DNA from 4 places in the Litoribrevibacter albus genome. Region 4 is predicted to be linked to each of the others. Evidence: predicted binding sites of a transcription regulator. Region 4 holds the regulator's gene; each other region holds the start of a gene.
The links. Region 4 encodes LexA, which represses DNA repair genes until DNA is damaged. Its sites were predicted from a motif close to TACTGTNTANNTANACAGTA; they were not measured.
Positions count from the first base shown of each region.

Region 1: the regulator LexA is predicted to act here: its motif matches at 2,326-2,345, upstream of QQL66_RS16030 (DNA topoisomerase III).
Region 2: the regulator LexA is predicted to act here: its motif matches at 2,003-2,022, upstream of dinB (DNA polymerase IV).
Region 3: the regulator LexA is predicted to act here: its motif matches at 3,319-3,338, upstream of recN (DNA repair protein RecN).

Region 1 is NZ_BSNM01000016.1:276,654-282,752, forward strand. It holds gene QQL66_RS16010 (GMC family oxidoreductase) at 1-296, shown strand, start outside; gene QQL66_RS16015 (hypothetical protein) at 293-841, shown strand; gene QQL66_RS16020 (hypothetical protein) at 867-1,241, opposite strand; gene QQL66_RS16025 (substrate-binding periplasmic protein) at 1,444-2,223, opposite strand; gene QQL66_RS16030 (DNA topoisomerase III) at 2,357-4,294, shown strand; gene QQL66_RS16035 (alkaline phosphatase) at 4,593-6,099, shown strand, end outside.
Region 2 is NZ_BSNM01000011.1:101,195-107,293, forward strand. It holds gene QQL66_RS07575 (methyltransferase) at 1-778, shown strand, start outside; gene dinB (DNA polymerase IV) at 855-1,955, opposite strand; gene QQL66_RS07585 (efflux RND transporter periplasmic adaptor subunit) at 2,151-3,287, shown strand; gene QQL66_RS07590 (efflux RND transporter permease subunit) at 3,302-6,099, shown strand, end outside.
Region 3 is NZ_BSNM01000002.1:139,852-145,950, reverse strand. It holds gene dnaJ (molecular chaperone DnaJ) at 1-276, opposite strand, end outside; gene dnaK (molecular chaperone DnaK) at 462-2,384, opposite strand; gene grpE (nucleotide exchange factor GrpE) at 2,514-3,125, opposite strand; gene recN (DNA repair protein RecN) at 3,362-5,032, shown strand; gene fur (ferric iron uptake transcriptional regulator) at 5,127-5,531, opposite strand; gene QQL66_RS00775 (outer membrane protein assembly factor BamE) at 5,588-5,938, shown strand; gene QQL66_RS00770 (RnfH family protein) at 6,016-6,099, opposite strand, start outside.
Region 4 is NZ_BSNM01000002.1:358,551-364,649, reverse strand. It holds gene QQL66_RS01730 (TetR/AcrR family transcriptional regulator) at 1-369, opposite strand, end outside; gene QQL66_RS01725 (hypothetical protein) at 569-1,855, opposite strand; gene lexA (transcriptional repressor LexA) at 2,022-2,663, shown strand; gene QQL66_RS01715 (pseudouridine synthase) at 2,756-3,562, opposite strand; gene QQL66_RS01710 (DUF924 family protein) at 3,840-4,445, shown strand; gene QQL66_RS01705 (L-dopachrome tautomerase-related protein) at 4,535-5,665, opposite strand; gene QQL66_RS01700 (TIGR01621 family pseudouridine synthase) at 5,720-6,099, opposite strand, start outside.

The DNA of each region.
Region 1 (6,099 bases), on a different contig from region 4:
CAATTGCAAATACCTTAACGAAGATCTTCGCACAGCAATCCGGGGGCAAAGCTATGAATGGTTTTATGGAATCCGTCGGTGCTATGTCAACCACTGCACATGTTCTTAGTGGTTGCCCGATGGGGCATAACCAAGACGACGGTGTGATCTCGACAGATCATCAAGTACATGGTTATCCAGGATTATTTGTTGTTGATGGTTCCAGTATCCCGGCCAATATTGGCGTAAATCCAAGTTTGACGATCACCGCAATGGCAGAGCGTTTTGCGGCGAATCAACCAGAAAAACGAGGATGAAGGGTGGAAAAAGATTCACGCTGTTAGCCAGAAATATAACCAAGCTGGAAAAACCCAAGATTCAAGCCCTAAGAGAAAACCACATGCCTCACTATAACGTCCGATCAGAGAGATCATTAATCAATATATTTCCACGACTTGAACCAGTAACCGAGTTAAACGGAGTCTATCTTGCCGAACTTCCCGGACCTAAAATTCTTACGCCGTTTAAGCGGTTATTTCTGAGTGTATCCGGATTACCAGGATGGAAAGGAAAGCAATTTTTTGGTGATTACGCCTTAAATATTTTGAGCAAAAAAGGCCAAATTTATAAAGGTCCTGAAATGCGAATCCAGACTCAACCTCACAAGCTGGATGGAAAACAGGGCGCCATTGCGACCTACGACTCAACGGCTCCGCATATCTGGCAACACTGTACGGATGAATTCAGACAGATTGACCAAGACACCGTACTGGGTATGAGTCACTTTGATTTACCGGCTTTTAGAGGTCGGCCGGTGATGTTTCTTCTTCATCGCCTCCCCGATGTTCAAGGGCTTGTGTAGGCAGCCTTTCATTCCAGGAAAGTCCCTAACCCTTCGGTACTTTCCTTGTGTATATCACCCTCGCCGAAAACAGTGCGTTACGATTTATCACGACAAACACCAGATACACCGGCAGCCAAACACTTAACACACTCATTGCCTGGTTCAGCAACGGCCCTTCAAAGTGAGTGACCCAATTAATATGATCTGCAAAAGCAATCAAAAGCCCGCTGAAAATCATGAAGCTCCATCCAAAATCAAGCTGATCAGGCTCATCGGATGCTGAGGTTTCAACTAAGTTGACCTTACATCGAGGGCAGAGAAAACCAGTTGGGTAACCGTGAGGATAGCCATCAATAGCGTCTTTGGTAGGAAAGAGATAAGCACAGCTGGCACATTCGTAACGTTCACGCTTGAGCATTCAATCACCTTGTTCCGTGGTTCTCGAAGATTGGAGCCATCAGTCTACAACGAAACGACTTGGCGCCCGAAGATGCAGTTAACGCTATTACAAATCACCTTTCAAAGGACAAGGAATATAAAACCAGAAAAACAGACAGAGTAAAGAAAGAATCCGTTCGCTGGGTTGATCGACCAGCGAACGTACTAGGATTAAAGAATAACTACTTTGCTAAGAACTCACCGGCTTTGTCCTGAAACGCCTTGGAGTCTCGAATTTCAGCCGCTTTCATCCAGATTTTCTCCGCCAATTCTTTATTGGCGCTAACGAATTGCTTGGAGAGCATCAGATAATAGGGTTTATCCACCAGCGGCGTTTTGATCGCTTTCAGCTGACTGTTCAGCGTTGCATCATTCGCCAGGATGTTGTCTCCATTAAGTGTCAATGCCGCTACGGCATCAACCCGACCCGATACCAGCTTCTGAAAGTTATTTAATGTTTTTGAGGACTTGGCATCCACCTGATAACCGGCTTTGGCGAGGTCATCCCCGATGGAATAGCCTGCAGGCGCAGCCACCTTACCGGTCAACCCGGAAATGGTCATTTTACCAGTCACATCAATGTTTGAATCTTTCTTCACGTAGAGCGAGTAGCTGGAAGAATGCAGTCGTAAATTCGGATCAACTGCGCCCCCCGTATGCGTCCCAGGATAATACCCGTGCTGGAGACGCTTTTCTTTAAAGCTCGCAGTAAAACAGCCTTCTGTGATGCCGTTTTCGATATTATGAAGACAACGTTGCCAAGGTGCCTGTATGTATTTAAACGAGACGTCCGGCAGTGCGTCGTCGGTCATTTTAAGTAAGATCAAATCAACCCCGGAACCGTCTTTCATGTTCCACGGGTAAGAGTCAACATTCTCGTAGGTGAACGTGACGGTCTGCTCCGCCATAACAGCTCCAGCAGACAACAACATAGACAAACCAGCCACAACCATTCGTTTCATTGTACTACCTCGTTATATCAAAATAACTTGTGCGATAATCGCTCTATTCCATGTGAGTATAGTTAAGTATTTTGACTCTGTATGAGCTGGCCGATATAGTTGTACTGTTTATTTATACAGGTTAAGTCTTCTTATGATCCTTTACATAGCCGAAAAGCCTAGTTTAGGTCGCGCTATTGCCGACGCACTCCCGAAACCACTCAAAAAACAAGACGGCTTTATCACCGCCGCCAATGGTGATGTGGTGTCGTGGTGTATTGGCCACTTATTGGAACAAGCGGAGCCGGACGCCTACGATGCAAAGTTCAAACAATGGCGGATGGAGCACCTACCTATCTTGCCAGAACAATGGCAGTTGCAACCCAAACCTAAAACACGAAAACAATTATCGGTGCTAAGAAAGCTGGTCAAGGATGCATCACAAATTGTCCACGCAGGCGACCCGGATCGAGAAGGTCAACTACTGGTTGATGAAGTGCTGAGCTATCTGAAAGTGCCTAAAACCAAACTGGCCAACACGCAGCGTTTACTGATCAATGACCTCAACTTGTCGGCCGTAAAAAGCGCGTTAACTCAGCTTAAACCCAATAAGTCCTTTGTTCCGCTATCGGTATCGGCACTGGCACGATCCCGTGCAGACTGGCTCTACGGTATCAACATGACCCGCGCTTATACCTTGCAAGGTCGAAAGTCCGGCTACAATTCAGTACTGTCTGTCGGGCGGGTCCAAACCCCCATTCTTGGGCTTGTGGTACGACGGGATCAGGAGATAGAAAACTTTGTTTCCAAACCGTTTTATGAAGTGATCGCACACTTATCCACAGCGCAAAACCAGGCATTTACTGCAAAATGGCAGCCCAGCGAGGCCTGCCAGCCCTATATGGATGAGGACGGCCGGGTACTGTCCAAAGCCCTAGCAGAAAACGTTATTCAACGCATCAGCCATCAACCGGCGACAGTGACGAATTACCAAAGCCAAGACAAACAACAAGCGCAGCCATTGCCGTATAACCTCTCTGCGCTGCAAATTGACGCCTCAAAACGATACAGTTTATCGGCTCAACAGACATTGGATGCCTGTCAGTCACTCTATGAAACACACAAGCTGATCACCTACCCTCGTTCCGACAACCGTTATTTGCCAGAGGATCATCACGCTCAGGCTCCAAACATTTTAGGTGCCTTACAGAACAATATCGAAGATCAGCAAGACGCCATTTCGAATGCCGACAGTCGCATCAAAACCAAAGCCTGGAACGATAAAAAGGTCGAAGCGCACCATGCGATCATTCCCACCGAAAAACGACTGCCGATTAACAAATTATCCACCGCTGAGCAGCAGGTCTATCGTTTGATTGCTCGCCAATATCTGGCGCTGTTTTATCCCGTTTATCGATATCAGGAACGTAAAGCTGAGATAGATATTCAACAAGGAAAATTCACCGCACAAAGCAAAGAAGATATAGATCTCGGTTGGAAGGCACTTTTCCAAGGGTCATCGAGCGATCAGCCGTCTGACAAAAAAGCCCCTCTCCCGGAGCTGGTAAAAGGACAAGCACTGCAATCTCACCAAGCGGAGCTTCAGGAGAAACACACCCAACCGCCCCAGCCTTTTACCGATGCAACCTTACTCAGTGCCATGACAGGCATCAGCCGGTATGTGAAAGATCCAGAGATCAGAAAAGTGCTGCGCGAAACAGATGGTTTGGGCACCGAAGCGACACGAGCGTCCATCATCGAACTGCTCTTTAAGCGAAAATTTCTTAGTCGCCAAGGCAAACAAATTCGCGCCACACAAACGGGTAAATCCTTGATTGCAGCACTGCCTGAACAAGCTACCACGCCGGACATGACAGCCGATTGGGAAGCACAACTGAGTCGTATCAGCGAACGCACACTCAATTACCAAGCCTTTATGCAGCCACTGGAAGTCAATTTGCATGAGTTAATTCATCAGGCAAAAACCACCAGTCTAGGCAGGCTTCAGCCCATCGAGTCTCCTCAAAGAAAATTCACCAAAAAACGCCGATCATCCACAGCAAAGAAGCGTACTTCACGCACTCAGAGCTAGCCCGATTCTGTGCATATACCCTGGAACATGGGTAGAAAAGTGACTTATCCCAGAGCATATCAAAGATAAAAATCCTTTGAAAAACAATGAACAACTAAATACAGTAGGCATCCCTACCTTCTTCCCGTATCCGATCCGCCTTTAGAGAAGTCATTTACTAAACGTTTATTCAATAAAAAACGATTCCTGTCATCAAAGTGTCACCGAAATAGTGTTTTTTGGTCACTGATTTGCAATATATCTAACGCGGAATAGCGAAAGGATTCAAAACTCACACGTTTTACATATCGGAAGAACGATGAAAATACTATTCAATAAAAAAGCCATTGCATCACTGATCTCAGGTGCAGCTGTAGCAACCACAGCACTGACGTTAACTGCACTGAGCGGTTGCCAAACTACGGATAATGCAGAGTCGGCAGAACCGGCAAAAATTAAGAACGTCATCATGATGATCGGTGACGGCATGGGTCCTCAACAGGTCGGTCTGTTGCAGGAATACGCCACCCATGCACCCCACTCAATTTATGAAGGCCAACCAACAGGCATCAGCAAAATGATGGATGCGGGTGTTGTTGGTTTATCCCAACACAGTCCGGCATATAACATCGTTGTAGACTCTGCCAGCTCGGCCTCTCAGTTAGCGACTGGTGTGCCTTCTCCGTCTGAAGCCGTTGGTCTGGACGCTAAAGGTAACCCTGCAGAAACTGTGCTGGAACTGGCGAAAAAATCCGGTAAAGCAACGGGCTTAATTTCTGACACCCGTCTAACGCACGCAACACCTGCGGCATTCGCTGCACACAAAGCCCACCGTTCATTGGAAAACAGCATTGCTGAAGAAATGTTAGCGAATAATGTTGATGTGATGCTGTCAGGTGGCCTACGTCACTGGATTCCAAAGAGCACCAACGACAAGGGTGAGCTGTACAACCAACTTAAAGAGCGCACCGATGGCAGCGTAAAGATCAAATCTAAGCGTAAAGACGAGAAAAACCTTCTGGTTGAAGCAGAACAAGCCGGCTACACCGTTGCTTTGACTCGTAAAGAGTTTGAATCAGCAAAAGGCGACAAGCTGCTGGGTCTGTTCTCTTATTCTGGTATGGCCGACGGCATCCAGCACACGTTGACCAAAGACAATGCCGATCGTACTCAGCCAACCCTGAAAGAAATGACCGCGAAAGCATTGGACATTCTTTCTCAAGATCCTGACGGTTTCTTCCTGATGATCGAAGGTGGCCGTATCGACTGGGCTGGTCACGACAATGACGTCGCTACCATGCTGCATGAAATGTTGAAATTCGACGAAACCATCGACTACGTTTACGAGTGGGTAAAAGACCGTAACGACACCTTGGTGGTTGTAACGGCTGACCACGAAACCGGCGGTTTTGGTTTCTCTTACTCGCGTGCAGACATTCCGGCACCAGAACAGCTGGACGGTTCTGGCTTTGCTGAACGCACTTACAAGCCGAACTTTAACTTCGGTAGTTTCGATATTCTGGACAAGTTGTACGAGCAGAAGTTGAGCTATCCGGACATTTTCTCTGCGTTCTCCAAAACCGAGAAAACTCCGGCAGACCTGATGAAAATCGTAAATGACAACAGCGAGTTCGACATCACGCTTGAACAAGCGGAAGAGATTCTTGCCTCAGAACCTAACTTCTATAAAGTGGACGACCACAAATACCTAAGCGCGGAGCGTTTCCCTAAAGTCATGGACTTCAAAGCCTTCTACGTTTACGGCGAAGAAATCCGTCATGACTTGCTAGGTCGTGCTGTTGCCGAAGATCAAAACGTGGTTTGGG
Region 2 (6,099 bases), on a different contig from region 4:
AAAGCCTAACGGCAAGCTAGTTTTGGCGGGCGGAAAGAACGAAGGCATTAAGACCTACGTCGACAAAGCCACTAAATACCTGAATGCTGAAAAACACATCGAAAAGATATCCAAAGACGATTGGATCGCTGAACTGAAAAATCAGCATTCTGATGAACCGTCTTTAGATGACAAGAATTACCGGGAACTGATTGAGATTAACCAACAGAACGGCTTATCACTGATCAGTAAGCCGGGTGTCTTTGGCTGGAATAAGGTGGATCAAGGCAGCGCTTATTTGATCGAGCAAATGCCTGAATTCATGAAACGACTGAATCTATCCAAAGATCAGGTAACCCAGAGCGTAATTGATCTCGGGTGTGGTTACGGCTATTTGCTATCGAGTATGCCTCAATTTGGTTTCAAAACCTTAGTCGGCACCGACAACAATGCGGCGGCCATCACCGCAGCAAAAGCCACTTTAGCGGCAAACGATTTAGAAGGTGAGATCATTGCGGCAAACTGTGCTGAGGGCATTGATCAAAAATTTGATGTTGTGGTGTGTAATCCGCCTTTCCATCAAGGCTTCTCTGTGGAAGGTGAACTGACTGATCGTTTTCTGGCTTCAGCCAGACGATTGCTCGTCTCAGGAGGCGCAGCGATCTTTGTGGTCAACGCCTTTATTCCCATCGAAAGCAAAGCCAAACACTACTTTAAAAAGGTTGATGAACTGGCCAACAACAAGAAATTCAAAGTCATTCGACTGGCTGGCAAAAAGCCTTACCAAGCCGAACTTTAGGGGAAACAGAACCAAGCGGCAGTTTTTTTACTCGTTATTGGTTTCATTCTTCCTCATGACTGGTTTCATGCGTCAATCAAAGGTCAGAAGAGAACAAATCCATCTGGGTTAACTCTTCTGAATCCTTCATATCCTTCAAACCAACCCCGATCCCCAATAATCGAACGGGTTTATCCCGTCGATGATAAGCCACATTCAGCAACTCCAGATAGTCAGTTTCCGATCCGGCTGATCGAGCCAATTGATCCAGTCGAGTTTCAAAAGTGGTCTGCACGAAGTCATTAAACTTCACTTTAACGATGTATTTATTGACCAGGTAATCATCATCCAGGCGCTTTTCAAGACGCTGATTTAACGACGAAAGCAGATCGGGTACGGCCGCTCGAATTTGATCAAAGCTGTGCAAGTCCTGCTCATACGTGTGCTCAACACTCAAACTCTTACGACGCCGTTCATTGCGAACCGGACGCTCATCAATTCCCCATGCGAGTTGATGCAAGCGCTGACCAAAGCTTCCGAACTTTTCCACCAGATCGATCAAAGAAAACGCTCTGAGTTGTCCACAGGTCTCTATTCCCAATTGCTGCATCTTGGCTTGTGTGACTTTCCCGACGCCATGCACTTTTGCAACCGGCAACTTAGCAACAAAGTCATCCACTTCTGCCGGAGTGATGACACACAGTCCGTCGGGCTTATTCCAGTCACTGGCTACCTTTGCCAAAAACTTATTCGGTGCCACACCCGCTGATACTGTGATACGCACCTCCTGCACGACACGTCGACGGATTTCTTCCGCGATCAACGTTGCACTGCCCCTGTGAAGTTCGCAATCAGTCACATCCAAATACGCTTCATCAAGCGATAGCGGTTCAATTAAATCGGTATAGTCGGCAAAGATACGGTGTATCTGTTGAGAGGCTTCACGATAGGCATCCATTCGTGTTTTAAGGAAGATCAAATCAGGACACAGCTTCAGCGCCTGAGCGGACGACATCGCCGAACGAACGCCAAATTTCCGCGCTTCATAACTTGCGGTTGCCACCACACTTCGACCATTGGGATTTCCGCCAACAACGATTGGCAAGTTTGCCAATTTAGGGTTATCACGCACTTCAACCGCTGCATAAAAGCAGTCGCAATCGATGTGTATGATCTTTCTTAAAGGAATGTCACCCATATCAGGAACTCAATGGCATTTCAGAAGTCTATTTAAAAGCCCGCAAATACTGAACATAAATACAGTATTGTTAATATTTTAGTTTCATGTGACGGTTCTCGTCTACTCTTTGATATCTTCTGCACAACATTCTGTTTTTAAGATACGATAGAGCCTCTTTAATGACTGCCTGTTCACAAGGATGATGGATTCCAAATGAAGACATTTCAACGTTCCAGCCTAGCACTTCTCAGTATGCTTCTTATTGCCTGTTCTGGTGGCAATGACACACAAACTCCAGCCAATGCCCCTCTTCCAAAAGTCAGCACCATTGCTGCCACATTTAAAGAAGTTCGTCCAACCAAAGAATTCGTCGGTAAAACCGAAGCCAAAGAGGACGTTAACATCCAGGCCCGAGTGGGTGGTTATTTGATCAAGCAGCATGTGGCCGATGGTGCCAAAGTCAACGAAGGTGATTTACTGTTCGAAATCGATCAGGACACCTACGCAGCGGAAGTAGCCAAAGCCGAAGCGAAAGTGGCTCAGGATAATGCGGCCTTGAACGAAGCCAGCCGTAACTACAAACGAGGCAAGGAGTTGATCTCAAAAGGGGCCATCAGCGAATCCCAAATGGATCAGTTGACCAGTAAGAAATTACAAGCGGAAGCGGCAATCAAAGTCTCAGAAGCTGCATTAAAAACCGCAAAATTAAATCTTAGTTACACCCAGATCAAAGCCCCAACTACGGGGACTCTCAGTCAGGCTCAAGTAAGTATTGGTGACTTGATTACGTCATCAACCTCTCTGGCAACCTTGGTTCAGGCTGATCCTATGTACGTCAGTTTCCAGGTCAGTGAACGTGAATTGATTGAGTATCGTGAAGAACGCCAAAAAGAAAAAGCCGAAGGTAAACCCGTCTCAGAACCGGTAGCCAAGTTGCAATTAACAACGGGTTCAGAATACCAACACACTGGGAAATTCAACTTCCTGGATAACCGCATCGATCAGAATACCGGTACGATCAAAGTTAGAGCTGTTTTTCCAAACCCGAATGGCTTCCTGTTACCAGGTCAACACGTAACCTTAGTCATTGAGCAAGGGAACGCGGTGAACCGTTTGGTGATCCCTCAAAAAGCCATTCAGGAAGACCAAACCGGTAAATTTGTACTTGTTCTGGGTCAGGACCAAGTCATTGAAAAACGTCCGATCCAGGTCGGTCAAAATCAGGGCACTATGCTGACTGTAACCTCTGGTTTGAAAGAAGGTGAACAGATCATCGTTGATGGTCTTCAAAAAGTCCGAGTCGGTGGTAAGGCTGAAAGTACTCCAGCCCAATTGCCTGAAACGCATTAAGACGAGGGCATTTAATGTTTAGCCAATTTTTCATCAGTCGGCCAAAATTCGCTTTCGTTATCTCCATTGTGATTTCCCTTGCGGGTTTGATTGCCATGAAACTGCTGCCGATTGCAGAGTTTCCAAAAATCTCTCCTCCGGTTATTCAGGTCACGGCGTCCTATCCAGGTGCCGATGCTAAAGTTGTTCGAGAAACCATCGCAGCCCCTATTGAAGAGGAAGTGAATGGCGTTGAGAACATGCTGTACATGTCCTCCAAAAGTGCCAACGACGGCTCATACAATCTGACCGTCACCTTCGAGGTCGGGACCGATCCGGATCTTGCTCAAATCAACGTTCAAAACCGAGTAAGCCGTGCTAACTCCATATTGCCTGCCGACGTAGTCAAGCAGGGAGTCTCTGTGGATAAGAAATCCACAGACATGGTATTGGTGGTAAACCTGTACTCCCCCGAAGGCACCTATGACGGGCTCTTCCTTTCAAACTTCACCAGCATCAATGTACTGAATGATCTGTCGCGTATTAATGGCGTCAGTGATGCATCCATTCTGGGTGAAAACGAATACGGTATGCGAATCTGGCTTGACCCAATCAAGATGGCCTCGCTAGGCATCACCGTGAATGACCTCAAAGGGGTAGTATCCGAGCAGAATGTCCAGGTTCCCGCTGGTCAGCTAGGTGGTGCACCATCGCCTGCCGATCAACAGTTCCAATACACTCTCAGCGCCAAAGGTCGATTAAGTTCGGCGGATGAGTTTGAGAATTTGGTCGTAAAATCCCGCAGTGACGGTTCCAGCGTATTATTGAAAGACATCGCTCGTATTGAGCTGGGTTCTGCAAGCTACAGTTGGTATGGCGAACTTAATAACAAACCGGGTGTTATTCTAGCGGTCTATCAATCGCCAGATGCTAACGCGTTGGATGTAGCGGAAGATGTCTATGCACTAATGGAGCAACTCTCCTCTCGCTTCCCAGAAGGCATCGAGTACGACATTCTCTATGACACCACTCGTTTCATTAAGACATCGATCGATGAAGTAGTAACGGCCCTCTTCCAAGCTGTATTACTGGTTATTCTGGTTGTGTTTATCTTCCTGCAAGACTGGCGTTCTACGTTAGTTCCTGCCATTGCTATTCCGGTTTCGTTGGTGGGTACCTTTGCCGTTATGCTGGCTCTTGGCTTCTCCATCAACACGGTAAGTTTATTCGGTCTGATTCTCGCAGTGGGGATTGTTGTGGATGACGCCATTGTGGTGGTGGAAAACGTCCGACGGCACATTGAAGAAGGGCTCAATCCGGTAGAGGCCACGCGGATTTCTATGAAAGAAGTGAGCGGTCCGGTAGTAGCAACCACCTTAGTTCTGCTGGCGGTGTTCGTTCCTGTCTCCATGATGCCTGGTATAACTGGCCAGATGTACAACCAATTCGCAGTAACGATTTCAGTGGCGGTGATTATTTCTTCCATCAACGCATTAACGTTAAGCCCGGCACTGTGTGCGACCTTACTCAAACCTCACACGGGTAAAACCAATGCCTTCTTTAGTGCGTTTAACCGTTTATTCGACCGCCTGACGGATTCCTACAGCCGCATAGTTGCGATCAGTATCCGTAAGTTAATGCTGGTTGGCATTACTCTGGCGGTCATTTTCGTCTCTATCGGTGGGGTTATGAAGGTTCTGCCTATGGGCTTCATTCCGAATGAAGACAAAGGCAACTTCATGGTGGATATTCAACTACCGGCTGGTGCTGCGCTGATTCGTACCGGGGAAGTCATGCATGAAGTGACCGAAGCGATCAAAAACGAACCTGGCGTCAGTAATGTGATGACGGTAAGTGGTTTCAGTATCTTAACCGGTGCAGTGTCTTCAAATGCCGGTCTGGCCATTGTCACGCTGGACCCTTGGGATGATCGCACTAGCCCTGAGCTTCATCAAAATGCCATTGTTCAGCGAGTTCAAGCCAAGCTCAGCGCAATCTCCAGCGCCAACATTCGTGCCTTCTCTACGCCTGCAATTCCAGGACTTGGCGCGACAAGTGGTTTGGAGTTGGTACTCTCAGACCTGCAAGGACGTGATCCTCAAACACTGGCTTCGGCCATGAGAGGCTTTATCGTCGCTGCTAACCAGGCACCTGAAATCCGCTTTGCATTCAGCACCTATTCCGCAGACATTCCTCAGTTGTTTGTTGATGTGGATCGTATCAAGGCTAAGAATATGGAAATTCCACTTTCCGAGATATTCTTAACGCTGCAAGCTCAACTTGGTTCTTTGTACATCAATGACTTCAACAAATTCGGTCAAGTGTATCGTGTGATGATGCAGGCAGAAGCCGAGTTCCGAAATGACAAGGATGATTTAGACAAGTTACACGTTCGCTCTTCATCCGGTGATATGGTGCCGTTGAGTACGTTACTCACCACCAGCACACTGCTGGGCCCAGACGTAATCAACCGCTATAACATGTTCGACTCTGTAACGATCAATATCATTCCTGCACCAGGCTACAGCACCGGTGATGCGATGGCTGCCGCAGAGCGCATTGCTAAAGGCAGCCTACCGGATGGCTTTGATGTTCAGTGGACAGGTATGGCCTACCAGCAGATTCTTGCTGGTAACCTTGCCCCGATTCTATTTGGCTTAGCCTTACTGTTTGTCTACCTGTTCCTGGTGGCTCAGTATGAAAGCTGGAGTGTTCCTGTGTCGGTGCTGCTTGCAGTTCCAATTGCGGTGCTCGGTGCGGTGGCGATGTTGCTTGTGCTTAAAACACCGTTCGATTTGTATGCCCAAGTAGGGATGGTGTTGCTGATTGGCCT
Region 3 (6,099 bases), 220 kb from region 4:
ATCACTGAAGTTGGCACCGCCACCACCAAATCCACCGCCACCTTGGCTTGGATCCACACCGGCATGCCCAAAACGATCATACGCCTGACGCTTCTCGGCGTTAGACAATACCTCATATGCCTCGTTAACTTCTTTAAACTTGGATTCTGCTTCCGCATCATCCGGGTTTTTATCCGGATGGTACTTCATCGCCATACGGCGAAAGGCTTTCTTCAGGTCACGCTCTGACACATCCTTAGAAACACCCAAAACCTCGTAATAATCTCGCTTCGACATAACCCTAACTTACCTATGTAACGAGTTTCGATAACCTATAAACAAACGCAGAACACACCTTTTCAGGCCCATATTTCTGCAGGTCACTCTCTTAAACAAACCAACCTACGAAAAAGCCCGCCGAACTCCCCCATTTGATAAAATATATCAAACTCAGAGCTTGGCAGGCTTTTATCGATCAAGAATTACTTCTTGTCGTCTTTTACTTCTTCGAACTCAGCATCTACAACATCATCGCCTGCCGCTGCATCATCTGCTTCTGGCTGACCTTCCGCAGCTTGTGCTTGCTCAGCATACATCTTCTGAGTCAAACCCTGAGACACTTGAGATAGCGCTTCGATCTTAGCGTCCAAATCTTCTTTAGTAGATTCAGTATTTTTAACTGCTTCTTCTAATTCAGAGATGGCTTTTTCGATAGCTTCTTTCTCATCAGCTGTCGCCTTATCACCCGCTTCATCGATCATTTTACGAGAAGCGTGAACAAGACCGTCTGCGGTGTTACGTGTTTGAACCAATTCTTCAAACTTGCGGTCTTCTTCTGCGTGAGACTCAGCGTCCTGAACCATTGCATCGATCTCATCATCAGAAAGACCAGAAGAGGCTTTAATCACGATGGACTGTTCTTTACCAGTCGCCTTGTCTTTCGCCGATACATTCAAGATACCGTTCGCATCAATATCGAATGTCACCTCAATCTGAGGAATACCACGAGCCGACGGTGGAATGTCTGCCAAGTCGAAACGACCTAGAGACTTGTTCAAAGACGCTTGCTTACGCTCACCCTGAAGAACATGAATCGTTACCGCTGACTGATTATCTTCCGCAGTCGAGAACACCTGAGACTTACGCGTTGGGATCGTAGTATTTTTCTCAATCAATGGCGTTGATACACCACCCATGGTTTCGATACCAAGCGTTAGAGGCGTTACATCCAAAAGAAGTACGTCTTTAACGTGACCAGAAAGAACACCACCCTGAATTGATGCACCTACTGCAACCGCTTCGTCTGGGTTCACATCTTTACGAGGCTCTTTACCGAAGAATTCAGTTACCGCCTGTTGAACCATTGGCATACGAGTCTGACCACCAACCAGGATCACATCATCGATCTCTGATGTTTTAAGACCAGCATCTTGCAATGCGATACGAACTGGCTCGATTGTTTCTTTAACCAGATCTTCAACCAAAGACTCAAGTTTCGCACGAGTTACTTTTACATTAAGGTGCTTAGGACCTGTTGCATCTGCAGTGATGTATGGCAAGTTAACATCTGTCTGCTGACTGCTAGACAACTCAACTTTTGCCTTCTCAGCCGCTTCTTTAAGACGCTGAACAGCTAGTGGATCATTATGAAGATCAATACCAGTGTCTTTCTTAAACTCTGCAGCCAAATACTCAATCAAGCGCTCATCAAAGTCTTCACCACCCAGTGCAGTGTTACCGTTGGTCGCCAACACTTCAAACTGGTGCTCGCCATCAACCTCAGCAATCTCAATAATGGAGATATCGAACGTACCACCACCCAAGTCATAAACCGCGATTACAGAGTCACCGCGCTTCTTGTCCATACCATAGGCTAGAGCTGCAGCAGTTGGCTCGTTGATGATACGTTTTACTTCAAGACCAGCAATACGACCAGCATCTTTCGTAGCCTGACGCTGAGAGTCATTGAAATATGCAGGAACAGTGATTACCGCTTCAGTGACTGGCTCACCCAAGAAGTCTTCTGCAGTTTTCTTCATTTTCTTAAGAACTTCTGCAGAAATTTGAGGTGGTGCTTTCTTCTCACCTTTAACGTTTACCCAAGCATCACCGTTGTCCGCTTTCTCAACTTTAAACGCGAAATGCTTAAGCGTATCCTGAAGAGCCTTCTCATCAAACTTACGACCGATAAGACGCTTAACACCATACAATGTGTTATCAGGGTTTGTAACAGCCTGACGCTTAGCCGACTGACCTACCAAAATTTCACCATCCTCAGTGTATGCAATGATTGATGGTGTAGTACGACCGCCTTCAGCGTTTTCTAGAACTTTTGGTGCTTCACCATCTAGAACAGCCACACATGAGTTGGTAGTACCCAAGTCAATACCGATAACTTTACCCATAGCTTTTAACTCCGTAATTCTTACTGTGACCGTCTATCGGTCATAATTCTTTGCTTGCTAACTTAATAAGGACGCTTTTCTGCGTTTCAACCCTTAAAAAGTAAAAATTTCACCATTTTTGAAGAGAAATTAAGCTTCCGTATCCACCTGTGGTTTACCACCTTTGGCTACCACAACCATCGCCGGACGAAGAAGACGATCACTCAAGGTATATCCCTTCTGCATAACAGCAATGACTGTATTAGCAGCCACATCCGGCTGCTCAATCATAGACATCGCCTGATGCAATTCCGGATTAAAAGACTCACCCATAGGATCAACAGCTTCGATCTTAAACTTAGCCATCATTTGAGCCAGACCATCGCGAGTCATCGCAACACCTTCAAACAGAGGTTTGATCACTTCTTGATCTTTCTCTGATTCAGATGCCTGAAGTGCACGATCCAGGTTATCAGCAACGTCCAACAACTCTTTTGCCATCTTTTCGATGCCAAACTTATGAGCCTTTTCCACATCCTGTTCTGCTCGGCGACGTACATTCTGCATTTCCGCCTGAACACGCAAAGATGCATCCCGTACTTCAGCCAACTCAGCTTTTGCTTGTTCCAATTCAGCTTGTAGCGCAGCTACATCGACCTGTTCTGCATCTGCTACTAGCTGCTCTTCAGTTGAATCAATAGATTCAACGGACTCATTCACTGTTTCATTCAACTGTTCTTCTGGCTGATCCACTTGAGACATCAGTTATCACTCCAACAAAGATTTATTCGTTCTATCAAAATTTGAATTACTCGCTTAATAAGGATGAATTGAAAAAGTTCAAGCTTTCATCAAAGAAAAAGCCATTTTTTCTTCTAAAACACCTTACTCACCCCAACACTTGCTTAAAAAACAGAACAAATACTGTACAAAAACACTTGATATACAGTATTTTTACTGTATAAATAACCAGAAATGATAATTATGAGGCCAAAGCCATGCTTCAATCCCTGTCTGTACACAACTTCGCTATCGCAGATCACATTGAACTACAACTTGAAAACGGGCTCACCGTAATTACCGGTGAAACAGGCGCAGGTAAATCAATCATGCTTGATGCACTCTGTATGGCCTCTGGTGATCGAGCGGATTCAGGAGTTGTAAAATACGGCGCAGAAAAAGCAGAAATATCAGCCTGTTTTGATATCCATCATCTCCCTGAAGTCCAACAATGGCTCATTCAAGAAGATCTTGATGATGAAGACCAATGTGTCATTCGTCGCGTCATCACGAAAGAAGGACGTTCCCGAGGCTACATTAATGGCCGCCCCAGTCCTATCAGCAAGCTAAGAACCCTTGGCGAACAACTGGTAGAAATACACAGCCAACACGCCCATCAAACATTAATGCAAGCACACGCACATATTCATATGCTTGATAACTTCGGTGCTCATAAGTCGCATTTACTTGAAACGCAACAAGCATTTAAACAGTGGCAAGCGACGAAAAAACAACTGGATCAGCTAGCCAGTCAACAAGACGAACTCAATGACAAGAAGCAACTCTTAACCTATCAGCTCGAAGAACTCGATACTTTAAACCTTCAAGAAGGAGAATTAGAGCAGATAGAACAGGAACACCACCGTTTATCCCAAGCGGAAGAGCTCAAGCAACAAAGCTATCAAGTCTATGAATTAACCAACGGTGAAAGTGGCCCAGCCTCCACAAGCGCCAGAGATTTACTTCGACAGATTTCAAGCCTGACTGACCATATCGACGATCAACACCCAAGCCTTGTTTCAGCAAAAGAGCTGTACGCTCAGGCGTTAATCAATATTGAAGAAGCATCCAATGAAGTACTTAGCTACCATGAAACACTGGAAATAAATCCGGAACAGTTAAGCATTTTAAACCAACGACTTACCGACATTCATGATCTGGCACGAAAGCACAGAATCAATCCCGATGAAATTCCCTCTGTTCATCAGCAGGTTGCAGAAGAATTAAGCCAACTGCTAGAGAGCGATCTGTCACTGGAAACCCTTCAAGCCAGAGAGACAGAAACCAGATCACTCTACCTGTCACTGGCAACTGAGCTTCACGACTTGAGAGTTTCGGCCGCACAAGAATTTGATCAATGCATCACAACCCAACTAGCTCGCTTAGGGATGAACCACTGTAAGTTCAAAACAAGAATTGATGCATTGGAGGAAAACAAAGCCTCCTCAGCCGGCATGGATTATGTAGAGTTTGAAGTCAGTTCAAACCCGGGCCAGCCTTATCAATCCCTAGCAAAAGTTGCTTCGGGCGGTGAGCTTTCTCGAATAAGTCTTGCCATTCAAGTCGTCAACGCGTCAAGAAGCCAGATACCAACCCTTGTTTTTGACGAAGTTGATGTAGGAATTGGTGGTGCGACCGCCGAAATTGTTGGCGAATTACTTAAAACCATTGGTAGCAACGGACAGGTTATTTCTGTTACACACCAAGCTCAAGTTGCAGCTCAAGGCGACCAACACCTTAAAGCCAGCAAAACATTGACCAACGAAGCCACTTCAACGCAAATGCTGCCGTTGAACAGAGAAGGAAGAATCAAGGAAATTGCCAGAATGATGGGCGGACAACAAATGACAGACGCCACATTACAACTTGCTGAAGAAATGCTGGTGTAACTAAGCTACCAATTCTGACCAATACAAATAGCACATCCCATAAAAAAGCCGCATCTGATGAGATGCGGCTTTTTAGCATTCTAGCTACCAGATACTATTTCTTACGAACATAAAGTACCAAGCTGTGATCGATCAACTCAAAGCCATGCTTCTCAGCAATTTCATGCTGTAGCTTTTCAATATCTTCATTGAAAAACTCAACCACTTCACCACTCTCAAGGTTAACCATGTGATCGTGGTGCTCACCTTTGGCCAATTCAAACACAGCATGACCACCATCAAAGTTATGACGCACCACTAAACCTGCTGACTCAAATTGAGTTAACACGCGATAAACCGTTGCCAACCCAACATCTTCTCCTGCTTCAATCAAAGACTTATAAACATCTTCTGCGCTCATATGGCGGCTACCTGATCCTTCTAAAATCTGAAGGATTTTCACTCGTGGTAACGTTACTTTTAAGCCCGCTTTGCGTAATTCGTTATTTTCAGACGCCATAATCTTTGTAATCTCAGAAATCTATGGTTAATATCGGAAGCCCAAATGTTAAGGCAATGTATCAAGTTAAAATGAGAACGATTTTACTACTTATTTCTATTTTGTCGACGTTCAGTCTACTATCTGGCTGCTCTTCTCTCAATGTGTTCAAGCTAACAATTCAGCAAGGCAACATTATAGAAGATGAATCTTTAGCACTGTTAAAGCCTGGAATGACTGAAAAACAAGTCCAGTTCGTACTTGGCACTCCTGTCATCAAAGACCCATTCCACCCGAATCAGTGGGATTACTATCACAGTGAGAAACCAGGCTATGAAGAACGTACAGCCTACTCAGTTCGTGTTTTCTTCGAGGATGGTAAGATGACTCACTATCAAAAAACAGACATCACCAAACCCGCCTTCTAATTAAACAATTTCTGCTCACATATAAAAAAGGCGCTTAAGAATTCTTAAACGCCTTTTTATGTATAGAGTAAGAACTATCAGGATTCCAGTGCCTTCTTGGCCTTTGCCTTTGCAGCACGGTTAGCTCGGGCCGCCTTAGGATCGATCTTCAACGGACGATA
Region 4 (6,099 bases):
CTGCGCTTGAGCATAGGCTAAGCCCATCAAACGCATAAAAACCGCCACACTCTGATCATTTCTTTCAGCAACAACCTGAGCAGAAGAGGCCAATACCGCAATCATGTGCGCAATATCGATGTTCTCCTCCCCCACCTGCTGTATATAGGCAGAGAGCTGATCTTTAAATTCGCGACTGAATGGCGTTAAGAATCGAGAGAAGGTTGCTTGAATTAAAGCTTCTTTTGAGCCGAAGTGATAATTAACTGCTGCGAGATTTACCCCAGCTTTACTGGTGATCATTCGAAGAGATGTCTCAGCAAAACCCCGCTCTGCAAACAACTCTTGTGCGGCATCTAGTATTTTATCGACCGTATTTCCGTTGGCCATCACTGCGTCTCCGTTAAAAACAACTGTTTAAAACATACGTTTGAACACAATACATGTCAAGGAAAGGAAACAAGAAATTACTATCAGATTAGAATGTTCAACCTAGAATACCAAGCTAAGAAGGACGGATAAACGTCTGTCTATCGGGAATCCCACCCAATAGACAGATAGAAAATAGAGGAAAAAGAAGGAATAACGATCAGAAATAGTAAGTTAAACTCAGCTCGACATAGTCGTCATTCATCAAAGAAGCCAATTTATCTTGCGACTCGCCAGCTTGCAGCCCCAATAGAGCCTCTTGCATGGTATCCGGAGCTTTGTCTCCCCCAAACCACGTTCTGCCCTCCACTGCAATCGCAAGTGAATCAGACAATCGCTGGTTGTATTCCAACCCTATGGTTTTTTCCGAGCTACTTGGATCAACTATAATACCGGCCAACAGCTCACTATCATTAATATCGTTGAATGCCAAACGCCATCCAACAAACCAGTCATCTTCAAATACAGCCAAAGGATCATCCTTGCCACGGCTGTCATAGAGATACTCAGCAATCCACCCCAAATCCATTGGGGTTTCGAAGATCCCCACTTGTGTATACTCAAACCCGCCGACCAAAGACTCAAAATCACCATCCGAATCAATTCCACTTCCGGATGGATAATCAAATCCACGACGATGTATCGCTTCTAACTTGAACAGCCATGCTTCGTAGACGTGTTGCAAATCAAAACCTACCTGAGTGATAACCGGGTAATAAGGTTCAAGTTCAGGATTGGTTAAATCATTGTTAAACACTAGTAACGGCTCTCTACTCGTCCCCGAAAAGAGATAAATGCCGATATCGGTTGAATCGATGGTTTGAACCCAACGCGCAGCCCAATCAATTCGAGAGGCTTCTTTTGAAGACTCATAATGAGTTGAATCGCCATCAACCGGAATAAAAGTACGAAAACGGCCATCCTCACCAGGGAAGGTACGCTCTCTGAACCCTGCAAGCATAAAGACATCCAGGATACCCGACTCAAATTCAAATGACGTATTGATCATTGGTTGACCCAATTTGTCTTCTTGATCAATAGCGCTCACCAAGTCGGTCTGGTTAATCACATCGACCAGATGACGTGACTCAGTCACTCCCCAAAACACCTTATGAATACCGGCCCTTAGCTCCCATCCATCGCCAAGATGATTCCAATACGCTTTCTGCAAATCAATCAGGTTTCTTTCCGGGTCCTGCTGATCTACCCTCAGCTTTGGCACAACAATGAAGGAATCAACGCCCGACTCAAGCTCATAAAAGAAGTCACTTTCATATTCCAATGAGAAATCAGAGCGCTTTTGGTTCATATCGCCATCATTAAAAAAGCCGCGCCACTGTGCCGTGAGTTCATGAGTCAACTCATAACCCATAACCGTTGAGGAGAAGAACGAAGAAATACTCAATAAAGCAGTAGTAGATACCGCAGAAATGACGTGCTTAAACAAGAGATACCCCTATTCATTATTATTAATTCCAGGCCCTCGTATCTTCGGAACTATTGATTGATATGTCAACTAATCTACTGTTTCGTTTCAACAAAATTTCCGCTACACATTTACTCCTTTTAAAATATACTGTATACATATACAAAACTGTATAAAAGGTCAGGTCATGATTAAATTAACCAAGCGTCAGCAGGAAGTTCTCGATGTCATCAAGGCTCATATCGACGAAACAGGGTATCCCCCAACTCGAGCGGAAATAGCAAAAACCTTAGGCTTTCGTTCAGCCAACGCCGCAGAAGAGCATTTAAAAGCACTGGCCAAAAAAGGCGCCATTGAAATGATGCCAGGCACCTCACGCGGATTGCGAATTCCAGGTTACGATCCAAACCTTTCATCATCCAATGATGAACCAGAGCAGATTCAAGGCATTCCTGTAATTGGCCGAGTAGCTGCGGGTTCACCTGTATTAGCTGAAGAACATGTTGATCATATGTGCCCGGTACAACCTGAGTTTTTCAATCCTCCAGCTGACTATCTGCTTAGGGTTCAAGGGCTTAGTATGAAGAATGTAGGCATTCTTGATGGAGACTTACTGGCCGTACACAAAACTCAAAATGTCAGAAACGGTCAGATTGTCGTAGCTCGAATTGGGGACGATGTCACCGTCAAGCGACTTGATCGTAAAGGTAATATAGTCCGACTGATTCCGGAGAATGAAGAGCTCGATGATATTGTCATTGATACCAACGAAGAACCTGTATTTATTGAAGGGTTAGGTGTTGGCGTTATCCGCAACGGCGATCTTTAAGATATAAAATACGAGCCTGGCGCGAAGAAAACAAAGCAAGCTCAAGGCTTGCTTTGTTTGATACATCTGTTTCTTCTCACCCTTAAACTGGCCTAGTACGCCTTGTAGTGCATTAAATCCCCGGATATTGGGCATTCAAAATCGAGCTCAACTAGGTCTACTTGCATCCGATCCCGATCAGTATTACCGGAAATGTATTCATCTCCCAATACTTCATGTCCGATCTCCATGAAGTAACAGCAAATGTCTTTCGCATCACCTTTCGTTAAATAAAGATCCAGTACAGTACTCTTTGTATGTTCAACATATTTAACCGGCTCATAACGCCCTGCCAGTTCATAGTCTTCTGTTTCTACAGAAACGTCTCCACCAGTCTCAATCGCACCCGCTACCTCAATGCGATATTTAACTTTAAGCTCACCTTTTTCTTGCAGTTCAGTGAAGGTAGAGGCAGCTCTTCTGTGATGAACAATGAGCAAAACCCCTTTGGAATCATCCGCCAATTCATACATCAGGTAGGCTTCGCGCTCAGCTTCAAAGGTCTGATCCGCCAGGCGTAGAAGCGATAAATGATCACCAAACAACTCACCCTCAATTGGCATACCAGAAGGTTTCATCCAAACGCTGTACTGTAATTGATCCGTTAATAACTCTGCGGGGAAAGGTTTACGGTTTAAATAATCTTCGTCGTAATAGACCTCAACCTTATCGCCAATTTTTAATTCAGCTTGGGCTTTACGCAAGCAGCTACGCTCCCCTTTACGCTCAAGGAAAACAGCCCCTTTTTTCATCGCATCTTTAATTTTTGATTTGGAAAGCTGATCAAAATGCCCCCAGAGAAACTCAAGTGCATTCAATGAATCCAGTTCAGTCACTTCCAATTCCACTTCAAAGTGCATAGCCCGTCCTTTAATTTGTATGATCGCTGTTTATGGGTAATGGGTGTTTATGTAAACCGTTTAAGAGCAAGACGTTTTAATGTCAAAGCATAGTATGGCGGCATTTTACTGAAAATCAGTCACTCAGAGAACGGCTAACCGAACAATTAGGTGAGCAAAAATGCCGTTAACACTCTGCTTTACTGGACAGAGAACAACTAATGAACCATAAATGTAGACATAACTTATACAGAACGACAAACAAATACAGTACGACCCGCAGAGAATCAATTAACACATGGACGATATCGCAAAAGTTATTTCTTATTGGTTTGGTGAATTAGACTCCGACGGCTTTGCTCTTGATCAGAATAAAAACAAATGGTGGTCTGGCGGCAATGACATCGACATTGAAATCAGTCATCAGTTTGGGCATTTAGTCGAAGAAGCCTTAAACCGGGGCCTCAAAGAATGGAAAGACTCAAGCTCTGGTCGACTTGCTTTAATCCTATTACTTGATCAGTTCACACGTAATATCTATCGGGGAACAGAACGTGCCTTTGCCGGCGACAGTCGTGCTCTCAAATTATGTAAACTAGGGCTTTCAGAAAAAACCGATTTGGAATTACCTATTGAGCATCGAGTGTTCTTTTATATGCCGTTAGAACATTCAGAGAGCCTGGAAGATCAGGAACTTTGTATTCGTTTGTTCACCTCCCTAAAACGTGAAAGCCCACAAGAAAAACATCCTTTGCTGGACAGCTATGTCGGTTTTGCTGAACAACACAGAGACATCATCAAGCAATTTGGACGGTTTCCCCACCGTAATGAATCACTAAAACGTGTCAATACGGCCGAAGAAGAAACGTATCTGAACGGGAAGGCCCATCGCTTTGGTCAATAGGCTGCAATGCTGCCACTGTTTTTGAATCCAGACAAAGGCCTGTTTCTCACTCAACCCGAGTTTCCGAAGCAAGCCTTCCCGAGTAAAGATTAGTGTCCAGCCAAAGCCGTCGCATCGGTTTTTACACGATAGACCTGATACGGCGCCTTATCTCGAATATCAGAAGGTAGCTTTCCGAGAACCTGATGCAGAGCACTGCAGGTTATATAGAGGTATCCGTCCGGGCCAAAACTAAGACCATCCGGCCAGCGTAAAGTCTCTGTTTTTAACAAGGTTTCTCGATGTCCATCTGCAGACATTCTCACAATTGCAGAGTGCTCAATGTCGGTGAGGTAAAGCCGCCCCTGATCATCCGTAGACATAGCATCCGTCATCGTCTTTCGCCCAACCGGTTTTACAAACCCCATCAAGATATGGTCATTAGCTTTCGCATATTTCAGATGTCTCGTCGGCAGTGAATACAACATATCCCCACTGACAGAAGCGTAATACAAGGTTTCGCCATCCCGGCTTAAAGCAATACCATCCACACCTGGATTGATAGTAAACAAGCCTACCAAGGTCATTTCCCTTCCCTGAACCACGGGCTCATAGGCCCCTGCTTTTACCGAAACATCATTCTCAAGCACACGACGGGCTTGCTGAGTTTCCACATTATAAAAAACCACCGCAGGGGTTTTCGCTAAAATACTGGCGTCAGAGATATAGATATACAGGCCGTCTTTGCTGATTTGGAAATCATTGGCATGAGAACCTAGACCAAAGACATCAGAGCTAAAATCGTGTTGATGCACTAATTCTCGGGTCGTGACGTCAAACGCCAATAATCGCGGTTGACCGACCCCATGAAGCCCATTATCTAATACCCAGAGTCGTCCCTGTTGATCCAATCGAATCGACAACACCTGCTGAAAGGCTAACTCCTCTGAACCTCCTGGCTGCCAATTCAGGCTTGGGAAGGGCGACACTTCGCCATTCACCAACTCCACAACATTTAAATCCGGGTGAGCATCCGGGTGTAGACTCAGGAAAACACGCCCGGATTCAGACACAGAAATATTCCCCGGAGGAGTGTCTAATGATGCAACCAGCTCCAACTGATCCGCCGACCAGATAGGATCAGAGGTAAGATCCGGATAGTGTTCAGACTCGGCATAGTTCAACCAAACAGTTAAAAGCCCGAAGAAAATGAGTACGATTAATACGGCTAGCTTTTTCATACCTTCCCTTTTTATTATTTAGATCCATTTCTTGTCGATCGATGAATCCATTTCTCAAATCGTTGGCCATGCCAAATCTTTTGGGTGCCCCAAAGACTCTAAAAACGCCAAAAAAGCCGACTGCGTAAACAGCTCGCCTGAGTCTGGTAACGCTGTCAGATCAAAATTTTCACCTTCATACTGAAAACATAATCGCCACGCGTGCAAATAGCCCCGATCGATCAGAGCTTTCGGTTCGCTGATACTTTGTGGATTAGATGTTTGTGTGGCGTATCGTGTATCACCAACAATGGCAGAACCCAGACTTTTCAATGCTACCCGAAGTTGATGAGTTTTCCCCGTATGAGGTTTCAACAAAAAAAGACGTAAGCCCTTACTGACCTGCCTACCTTCGTCAAATAAGGACGGATCTAACGAAAAGCTAAAAAACTGAG